3 regions of the Streptomyces sp. CNT372 genome follow, and region 2 is predicted to be linked to each of the others. Evidence: riboswitches for the same ligand, from Rfam matches in the RefSeq annotation. Region 2 holds a riboswitch; each other region holds the start of a gene.
What was found. Region 2 has a riboswitch for cobalamin ahead of metE (5-methyltetrahydropteroyltriglutamate--homocysteine S-methyltransferase). Riboswitches for the same ligand answer to the same signal wherever they lie in the genome.
Positions count from the first base shown of each region.

Region 1: it holds a riboswitch for cobalamin, as region 2 does, so the genes downstream of both, cobN (cobaltochelatase subunit CobN) here and metE (5-methyltetrahydropteroyltriglutamate--homocysteine S-methyltransferase) in region 2, are expected to answer to the same signal.
Region 3: it holds a riboswitch for cobalamin, as region 2 does, so the genes downstream of both, C593_RS0117345 (cobalamin biosynthesis protein) here and metE (5-methyltetrahydropteroyltriglutamate--homocysteine S-methyltransferase) in region 2, are expected to answer to the same signal.

Region 1 is NZ_KB897788.1:71,581-74,848, reverse strand. Features, by position in the region: gene cobN (cobaltochelatase subunit CobN) at 1-1,787, opposite strand, end outside; cobalamin riboswitch at 1,835-1,964, opposite strand; gene cobG (precorrin-3B synthase) at 2,035-3,268, shown strand, end outside.
Region 2 is NZ_KB897781.1:400,974-404,241, forward strand. Features, by position in the region: gene C593_RS0114595 (3-hydroxybutyryl-CoA dehydrogenase) at 23-1,060, shown strand; cobalamin riboswitch at 1,396-1,619, shown strand; gene metE (5-methyltetrahydropteroyltriglutamate--homocysteine S-methyltransferase) at 1,752-3,268, shown strand, end outside.
Region 3 is NZ_KB897783.1:53,089-56,356, forward strand. Features, by position in the region: gene C593_RS0117335 (inorganic phosphate transporter) at 97-1,350, shown strand; gene C593_RS0117340 (hypothetical protein) at 1,363-1,584, shown strand; cobalamin riboswitch at 1,752-1,893, shown strand; gene C593_RS0117345 (cobalamin biosynthesis protein) at 1,926-2,978, shown strand; gene C593_RS0117350 (cobyric acid synthase) at 2,975-3,268, shown strand, end outside.

The DNA.
Region 1 (3,268 bases), on a different contig from region 2:
TTGACCAGGAACGGGTAGACCAGCGGCAGGTCGCCCAGCGCCGCGTCCGGGGCGCAGGCCGCCGACAGGCCGGCGTTCTTGCCCGGCAGCCACTCCAGGTTGCCGTGCTTGCCCAGGTGGATCATGGCGTCCGCGCCGAAACCGCCGTCGTCCGCGCGCGCCGCGATCCAGCGGTAGGCCGCCAGGTAGTGGTGCGAGGGCGGCAGATCGGGGTCGTGGTAGATCGCGATCGGGTTCTCGCCGAAGCCGCGCGGCGGCTGGATGACGACCAGCAGGTTCCCGCGCCGCAGGGCCGCGAGGACGATGTCGCCCTCCGGGTTGCGCGAGCGGTCCAGGAACATCTCGCCGGGCGCGGGCCCCCAGTGCTCCTCCACCGCCTCCCGCAGCTCCGCCGGCAGCGTCGCGAACCAGCGCCGGTAGTCGGCGGCCGGGATGCGGACCGGGTTGCGGGCCAACTGATCCTCGGTCAGCCAGTCCTGGTCGTGGCCGCCCGCTTCGATCAGGGCCCGGATCAGCTCGTCGCCGTCCCCCGACACCAGGCCCGGGATCTCCTCGGCCGGGCCGAAGTCGTAGCCCTCCGCCAGCAGCCGGCGCAGCAGCGCCACCGCCGAGGCCGGGGTGTCCAGGCCGACCGCGTTGCCGATCCGGGAGTGCTTGGTCGGGTACGCGGACAGCACCAGGGCGATCCGCTTCCGGGCGTTCGCGATGTGCCGCAGCCGGGCGTGCCGGACCGCGATCCCCGCGACCCGCGCGGCCCGCTCCGGGTCCGGGACGTAGGCCGGCAGGCCGTCGGCGTCGATCTCCTTGAACGAGAACGGCACGGTGATCAGCCGCCCGTCGAACTCGGGCACCGCGACCTGGGTCGCCGCGTCCAGCGGGGAGAGGCCCTCGTCGTTCTCCTCCCACGCGGCGCGCGGGCTGGTCAGGCACAGCGCCTGGAGCACCGGCACGTCGAGGGAGGCGAGCGCGCCCGCGTCCCAGGACTCGTCGTCGCCGCCCGCGGAGGCGTCCGCCGGGCGGGTGCCGCCCGCAGCGAGGACCGTGGTCACCAGGGCGTCCGCACCGCGCAGCCGCTCCAGCAGCTCGTCCTCCGGGGCGCGCAGGGAGGCCACATACAGCGGCAGCGCCCGGGCGCCCGCCTCCTCGACGGCGGTGCACAGGGCGTCCACGAAGGCGGTGTTGCCGCTCATGTGGTGCGCGCGGTAGTAGAGGACGGCGACCAGCGGGCCGTCCGGGTTCTCCCGGCGCACCGGGCGCCCCAGCTCGCCCCAGGAGGGCGCGGCGGCCGGCGGCTCGAAGCCGTGGCCGGTGAGCAGCACGGTGTCGGCGAGGAAACGGGCCAGCTGCTCCAGGTTGGCCGGGCCGCCGTGCGCGAGGTAGGCGTGCGCCTCGGCGGCGATGCCGATGGGGACGGTGGACGTCTCCATGAGCTGGGCGTCCGGGGCCTGTTCGCCGGTCAGGACGACGACCGGGCGGTCCTGCGCGAGGAGTTGGTCGATCCCCTCCTGCCAGGCGCGCAGCCCGCCGAGAAGGCGGACCACGACGAGATCGCTGCCCTCCAGCAGGCCGGGCAGGTCGTCGAGCGGGAGCCGGGACGGGTTCGCGTAGCGGTACGAGACCGGGCCGCCGGCCGCGCGGGCGCTGAGCAGGTCGGTGTCGGAGGTCGACAGGAGCAGGATGCGGGTGGCGGGCTGCGGGGCGCCGCTCTGCGAAGCCGGCTGCGGGCTCGGCTGCCCGGCGGCCTGGGTGGTGGTGGGCTGCGTGGTGTCCTGGGACGGGAGCGTCATGCGACAGCTGGCCTTCCTCGGGGTTTCCGCGCCCCGGGCGGTGGAGGACGGCGGGAGTTCCTGGCTCACCCGGCGGGCCGCGCGTGCTGCGCGACTGCCGGGCTCACAGTGGCGGGACCGCGCCGGAATCGCACCGGGCTTCCTCCCCTGACGCCGTCATCGGCGGTGACGGACCGTGTGGTCCGCCGCTGAGCATAGTAAGGGCCGTCACGTCCTCCGGAGCAGGGCGCCTTGTGTGATGGTCGGTATGCTCGCCGCCATGCCTCCGCCCCCCGCCAACCGCCTGAACCGGGACGAAACACCCGGACGGGACCACCGGGACCGTGGCGACGCGCCCGCCCCGGACGGGGGAGCGCCCGCGCGGGACCGGGGCGACGCCTGCCCCGGGGCGCTGCGGCTGCACACGGCCGACGACGGCGCGCTGGCCCGGATACGTGTCCCCGCCGGGGCCCTCGACGCGCGCCAGGCGTACGCCCTCGCGGACGCGGCGGACCGGCTCGGCGACGGCGCACTCGACATCACCTCCCGCGGCAACCTCCAGCTCCGGGGCCTCGGGGCCTCCTGCGGCGGCGAGTTGGCCGCGCTGCTGGACGCGGTGGGCCTGCTGCCCGCGCCCGGCCACGAACGCGTCCGCAACATCGTCGCCTCCCCGCTCTCCGGGCTCGACGGCCGGGGGCACCTGGACGTGCAGCCCCTCGCCCGCACCCTGGACGCCCTGCTGTGCGCGAGCACGCGGACGACGGCGCTGTCCGGGCGCTTCCTCTTCGCCCTCGACGACGGGCGCGGGGACATGGCGGACCTCGCCGCGGATGTGACGTTGATCGCAGAGCGGACGGAGGCCGGCGCCGGGGTGGTCGTGCGGGCCGGGGAGTCGGCGGGCGTGCGGGTGGCCGCGCCGGACGGGCCGCGCACGATGATCGTCGCGGCGCAGGCGTTCCTCGACGCGGTCGACGCGAGCGGGACCGGTGCCTGGCGGGTGCGTGAACTCCCGCCCGGGCAGGGCCCCTCGGGGGAGGCGCTGGCCGCGCGGGCCGCGAAGGCGGGGGTACGGGCGGAGGCGGTGCCGGTGGCGCCGGTGGCCGCCGCGCCCGCTCAGGGGCCGGTTCCGGGGGAGTACGGGTATGTGCTCGCGCCCCTGGGCCGCCTCACCAGCGCGCAGTGGCGGCTGCTCGCCCGGACCGCCGAGCGCCGGGGGACGGGGGAACTGCGCGTCACGCCCTGGCGCGGTGTGGTCCTGACCGGCGTCCCCGCCGACCGCCTCGCCGCGCTCGCCGTCGCCGGACTCGTCACCGACCCGGCCTCCCCCTGGCGGGTCGTCGGCGCGTGCACCGGGCGGCCCGGCTGCGGCAAGGCGCTCTCCGACGTACGGGCCGACGCCGCCGAACTCGTGGGCGCGACGCGGCGGCTCACGGGCGCGGCCCCGGCCCCCGGCGGCGGCCTGCCCGTGTACCTCTCCGGCTGCGCCCGCCGCTGCGGCCACC
Region 2 (3,268 bases):
CCGGCCACCCGGGCGGCGCGCGATGACCGGGGCGGGGGCCGTCGCCACCCCGGGGGCGGGGGCCGGGGGCTCGTCGGGCGCGGGGGCCGTCGCCGCCCCGGGGGCGGGGGCCGGAGGCGCGTCCGGCGCGGGGGCCGTCGCCGCCCCGGGGGCAGGGACCGGAGGCGCGTCCGGCTCCGCGCCCGGACACGGGGCGTCGGACATCCGGCGGGTCGGGGTGGTCGGCGGCGGGCAGATGGGCGCCGGCATAGCGGAGGTGTGCGCCCGGGCCGGGCTGGACACCCTCGTCCGCGAGGCCGACACGGTGGCCGCCCGCACCGCGCGGGAGCGGACCGCGATGTCCCTGGAGCGTGCGGTGCAGCGCCGCAAGCTGGACCGCCTCTCGGCCGAGGACGCCCTCGCCCGGACCGTGTTCACCGCCGACATGGACGCGCTGGCGGATCGTCAGCTCGTCGTGGAGGCGGTCGTCGAGAACGCGGCGGCCAAGACCGAGGTCTTCGCCGCCCTCGACAAGATCGTGGCCGATCCGGAGGCGGTCCTCACCACCAACACCTCGTCCATCCCCGTGATGCGCCTCGGCATGGCGACCGGCCGTGCGGACCGGGTGGTGGGGCTGCACTTCTTCAACCCCGTACCGGTGCTGCCGCTGGTCGAGGTGGTCACCTCGCTGCACACCGCACCCGCCACGGCCGCCGCGGTGGAGGACTTCGCCACGCACACGCTGGGCAAGACGGTGGTGCGCGCGCAGGACCGGGCCGGTTTCGTGGTCAACGCGCTGCTGGTGCCCTACCTGCTGTCGGCGATCCGGATGGCCGAGTCCGGCTTCGCGACCGCGGCCGACGTGGACGCCGGGATGGAGCTGGGCTGCGCCCATCCGATGGGCCCGCTGAAACTCGCGGACCTGATCGGGCTCGACACGGTGGCCTCGATCGCGCAGTCTCTGTACGACGAGTTCAAGGAACCCCTGTACGCCCCTCCCCCGCTGCTCCGGCGGATGGTGGAGGCCGGCCTGCTGGGCCGCAAGAACGGGCGGGGGTTCCACACCTACGACCGGGGGTGACCCCGGGGCCTGCGACCGGGGGCGACCCCGGGCAGAGACGGCCGGGGTTGAGGGACCCCGGTGCGAGGCAGCCGGGACCTGAGGGGGTCCGTACGCTGCCGCTGTGGAGGCGGGCGCGGGGCGGTACGAGTGAGCCGCCCCGCGCCCGCCGTGCGTCCGGCCGTGCGTCCCGCCGCCCCGGCTCACGCGGCTGACACGGGAGCGCAGTCCCTGGGCCCGGCGGCCTCCGGGGCGGAGGGCGGGGCGGCCCGCCGCGAGCGCGGCCCGACCGGGCCGCGTGTCTCATTTCAACGTCCGTCTGGTGGACTTCCTCCCCGTGACCAGGTCCCCCGGTCTACGCTGGCCCGTGCAGCTGGTTCGCCCCGTCAGCCAGGCGGGAGGCGTCGCAAGAGGGAACCCGGTGGGAATCCGGGACTGCCCCGCAGCGGTGAGCGGGAACGACCGCCGTCACATGCACTGGGCCCGTACAAGGGGCCCGGGAAGCGACGGCCAGTAGGTGGCCTGACGTCGTCAGGACGTGCCCGCGAGTCCGAAGACCTGCCACTGCCCGTGCGCGACAGTCGCGCGCGGAGACCTCGGTGACCTCGCGGGTGGGTCGGCGGCAGCGGTGGCACGGGTGTCCGTGCGCCCGCTCCTTCGTGTACCCGTGGCGTGGCCGGGGTTGTTCACACAACTCGCGAAGGAGAGTTCCGTGACACCGAAGTCCGCAGCCGCGGCAGCAGGCGCCACCCTCTACGGCTACCCCCGCCAGGGGCGGAACCGGGAACTGAAGAAGGCGATCGAGGGGTACTGGAAGGGCCGGGTCACGGCCGAGGCCCTGCACGAGACCGCCGCCGGTCTGCGCCGCACCCACTGGCAGCGGCTCGCCGCCGCCGGCGTCCACGAGGTCCCCACCGGTGACTTCTCCTTCTACGACCACGTCCTGGACACCTCCGTCATGGTCGGCGCGATCCCCGGGCGGCACCGCGACGCGGTCGCGGCGGACGCCCTGGACGGCTACTTCGCCATGGCCCGCGGCACCCAGCAGGTCGCCCCGCTGGAGATGACCAAGTGGTTCGACACCAACTACCACTACCTGGTGCCCGAGCTGGGCCCGGACACCGTCTTCACGGCCGACCCGGCCAAGCAGGTCGCCGAACTCAAGGAAGCCCTCGCCCTGGGCCTCACGCCACGCCCGGTGCTCGTCGGACCCGTCACCTACCTCCTGCTCGCCAAGCCCGCCCCCGGGGTCGCCGCCGACTTCGACCCGCTGACCCTCCTGGACCGGCTGCTTCCGGTGTACGCGGAGGTGCTGGCCGACCTGCGGGCCGCCGGCGCCGAGTGGGCGCAGCTCGACGAGCCCGCCCTGGTGCAGGACCGCACCCCCGCCGAACTGAACGCCGCCGCCCGGGCCTACCGCGAGCTCGGCGGGCTCGCGGACCGGCCGAAGCTGCTGGTCGCCTCCTACTTCGACCGGCTCGGCGACGCCCTCCCGGTCCTCGCCAAGGCCCCCGTCGACGGTCTCGCCCTGGACTTCACCGGGCCCGCCGCCGCCAACCTGGACGCCCTCGCGGCGGCCGGCGGACTGCCCGGCAAGCGGCTGGTCGCCGGTGTCGTGGACGGCCGCAACATCTGGATCAACGACCTGGAGAAGTCACTCACCACCCTGGGCACCCTGCTCGGGCTGGCCGGCCGGGTCGACGTCGCGGCCTCCTGCTCCCTGCTGCACGTCCCGTTCGACGCGGCCGCCGAGCGGGACATCGACCCGCAGGTGCTGCGCTGGCTGGCCTTCGCCGAGCAGAAGACCGCCGAGATCGTCACCCTGGCCACCGGGCTCAGCCGGGGCACCGGCGCGATCGCCGCCGAACTCGCCGCCAACCGGGCCGACCTGGCCTCCCGCGCCGGCTCCCCCCTCACCCGGGACCCGGCCGTGCGCGCCCGTACCGCCGCGATCACCGACACCGACGGCCGCCGCTCCCAGCCGTACGCCGACCGCACCGCCGCCCAGCGGGCGCACCTGGGTCTGCCGCTGCTGCCGACCACCACCATCGGCTCCTTCCCGCAGACCGCGGAACTGCGCACCGCCCGCGCCGACCTGCGCGCCGGGCGGATCGACACCGCCGGGTACGAGGAGCGCATCAGGACCGAGATCCAGGAGGTGCTCTCCTTCCAGGAGAAGGCCGGGCTGGACGTCCTGGTGCACGGCGAACCCGAGCGCAACGACATGGT
Region 3 (3,268 bases), on a different contig from region 2:
CTTGCGGACACCACAGCGCCCGACCCAGTTCATCTTCCGTTCATCCAGGTTGCCTACGGTCCACACGTCAATGACGTCAAACGATTGCCTGGGTAAATGGAACACATCACCTTGCTGCTCGCGATTGTGATCGTGACAGCTCTCGTGTTCGATTTCACGAACGGTTTCCACGACACCGCCAACGCGATGGCGACGACCATCTCGACCGGCGCGATGAAGCCCAAGACCGCGGTGGCCATGTCCGCCGTTCTGAACCTCGTCGGCGCGTTCCTGTCGGTGGAGGTCGCCAAGACGATCTCCAGCGGTCTGGTCGACGAATCAGGCATCTCTCCTGAAGTCATCTTCGCGGCGCTCGTCGGCGCCATCCTCTGGAACCTGCTGACCTGGCTCGTGGGTCTGCCGTCCAGCTCCTCCCACGCCCTGATGGGCGGCCTCATCGGCGCCACCGTCGCCTCGGCCGGCTTCTCCGCCGTCAACGGCGGTGTGGTGATCACCAAGGTGCTGATCCCGGCCATCGCCGCCCCGCTCGTCGCCGGCATCGGCGCGATGATCGCCGCCCGGCTGACGTACAAGATCGGCAAGAACACCGATCAGAAGGACACGGCCAAGGGCTACCGCGCCGGCCAGATCGCCTCTGCCGGCCTGGTCTCCCTGGCCCACGGCACCAACGACGCCCAGAAGACGATGGGCATCATCACCCTGGCCCTGGTCGCCGGGAACGTGCTCGCGCCGGGTTCCAACCCCCCGATGTGGGTCATCGTCTCCGCCGGTGTCGCGATCGCCCTCGGTACCTACCTCGGTGGCTGGCGCATCATCCGCACCATGGGCAAGGGCCTCACCGACCTCCAGCCGCAGCAGGGCTTCGCCGCCCAGACCAGCGCCGCGAGCGTCATCCTGGCCTCCTCCAACCTGGGCTTCTCCCTCTCCACCACGCACTCCTGCTCCGGCGCGGTGATGGGTGCGGGCCTCGGCCGCAAGGGCGGTGTGGTCCGCTGGTCGACCGCGACCCGGATGTTCGTCGCCTGGGGTCTGACCCTGCCGGCCGCCGGCCTGGTCGCCGCCGCCTCCGAGTTCGTCACCAAGCAGGGTGACTGGGGCGTCGCCGTGGTCGCGGTCTTCCTGGTCGCCTCCTCACTGGCGATCTGGATCGCCTCCCGCCGCCAGGTTGTCGACCACACCAACGTCAACGACACCGAGGCCCCCGGCGCCGAGGGCGCGGAGGGTTCCGGGGAGCCCGCGGGCGTCGTCACCACCGCCATCGCGGCCGTCACCCCGCCGCCGGCCGGTGAGATCAGGACCACCGTCCCGGCCCCCGCCGAGACCGAGCCGGCCCGACCGGCCGCGGTGTAAGGAAGCAGCAAGATGAAGATCGACTGGGTAGCCCTCGGCTCCGTTTTCGGCGTGAGCCTCGTCGCCACCGTGGCCCTCGTGGGCCTGTTCACCCTCGGCATCATCGGCCTCAGCAAGGGCGAGGCCGCCGTGCGGACCGGCGGCAGCGCCGTGATGGCCCGCACGGGTGCGTACGCCTGCTTCGCGCTCTGCGCGGTGGCCGTCGCGTACGGGATCTTTCTGATCGTCGACTGACGTCCGCCGACCGATCCGTCACCGGCACGGGCCGGGTACCGCCACCGGGCGGTGCCCGGCCCGTGCGCCGTCCGAGTGCGCCGCCTCCGGGCGCCGTCTCCGTGCACCCGCAGCACGAGCCCTCGTGTGGGCCTCGGCACACTGTCCCGCCGCAGGTCAAGGGTGAGTTGACGGGCGTGGGCGGCCGTGGTGGACTGCCGGGGCCATACGGCGGCAGAAGAGGAAGTCCGGTGAGAATCCGGCGCGGTCCCGCCACTGTCACCCGGAGTCCGGGGAGCCAGGAACTCTCGCCGCCGTTCACGTCGAGCCAGGGCGCGGACCCTGAGTGAGGACTCTGCGTCATGCCTGGCCGTGGCCCAGCCCTGCCGTCCGGACCCCCTTCCCGGGACGCCGGCCGCACACGCGGCGGCCGGATCTTCGCCTGCGGCGCCGCCGCGGGGCTCCTCGCCGACCTGCTCGTCGGTGATCCGCGCACCGGGCACCCGGTGGCCGCGTTCGGACGGGCGGCCGCCGCCGTCGAGGGCGTGCTGTGGCGCGACGACCGCGCCCGGGGCGCCCTGCACACGCTGGTGTGCGCCGGGGGCGCGACCGCCGCCGGACTGCTCGCCGCGCGCGCCGTGCGCCGCTCCCCCGCCGCCGCCACCGCCCTGACCGCGGCCGCCACCTGGGCCGTCGTCGGCGGGACGACCCTGGGCCGGGAGGCCCGCGCCGTCGGGGCAGCGCTGGAGGCCGGGGACGTCGAGGCGGCGCGGGCGCGGCTGCCGCACCTGTGCGGGCGGGACCCGCAGGCGCTGGACGCGGACGGGATCGCGCGCGCCGTCGTGGAGTCCGTCGCCGAGAACACCTCCGACGCGGTCGTCGGAGCCTTGGTGTGGGGCGCCGTCGCCGGTGTGCCCGGCCTGCTGGGCTTCCGCGCCGTCAACACCCTGGACGCGATGGTCGGGCACCGCTCGCCGCGCCATCTGCGCTACGGCTGGGCCTCGGCCCGGCTGGACGACGTGGCGGGCTGGCCGGGCGCCCGGCTGACCGCCGTGCTCGCCGCCCTCGCCGGGCCCGATCCGCGGGGCGCGGTGCGCGCCTGGCGGGCCGACGCGGCCGGGCACCCGAGCCCCAACGCGGGCCCGGTGGAGGCGTCGTTCGCGGGGGCGCTCGGTGTGCGGCTGGGCGGGACGCTGGCGTACGGGGGGCGGGTCGAGCACCGGCCGGTGCTCAACGCGGGCGGCCGGGCGGTGGAGCCGGGCGACATCGAGCACGCGGTGCGGCTGTCGCGCCGGGTGGGCGCGCTCTCCCTGGCGGTGTGCGCGGGCGCGCGGCTGGCCGCGGGGGCCTTCGGCGGAGGCCGGCGCCGGGCGTCGGGGCGCGGCGGGCCGGACAGCGGCGGGAGGACGGCATGAGCGGTGGGGGGCTGCTGGTCGCGGGGACGACCTCGGACGCCGGGAAGAGCGTGGTCACCGCCGGGATCTGCCGGTGGCTGGTCCGGCAGGGCGTCAAGGTCGCGCCGTTCAAGGGCCAGAACATGTCGCTGAACTCCTTCGTGACACGGGAGGGTGCGGAGATCGGGCGGGCGCAGGCGATGCAGGCGCAGGCGGCCCGGGTCGAGCCGACCGCGCAGATGAACCCGGTGCTGCTCAAGCCCGGCGGCGACCGGTCCAGCCAGGTCGTGCTGCTGGGCCGCCCGATCGGC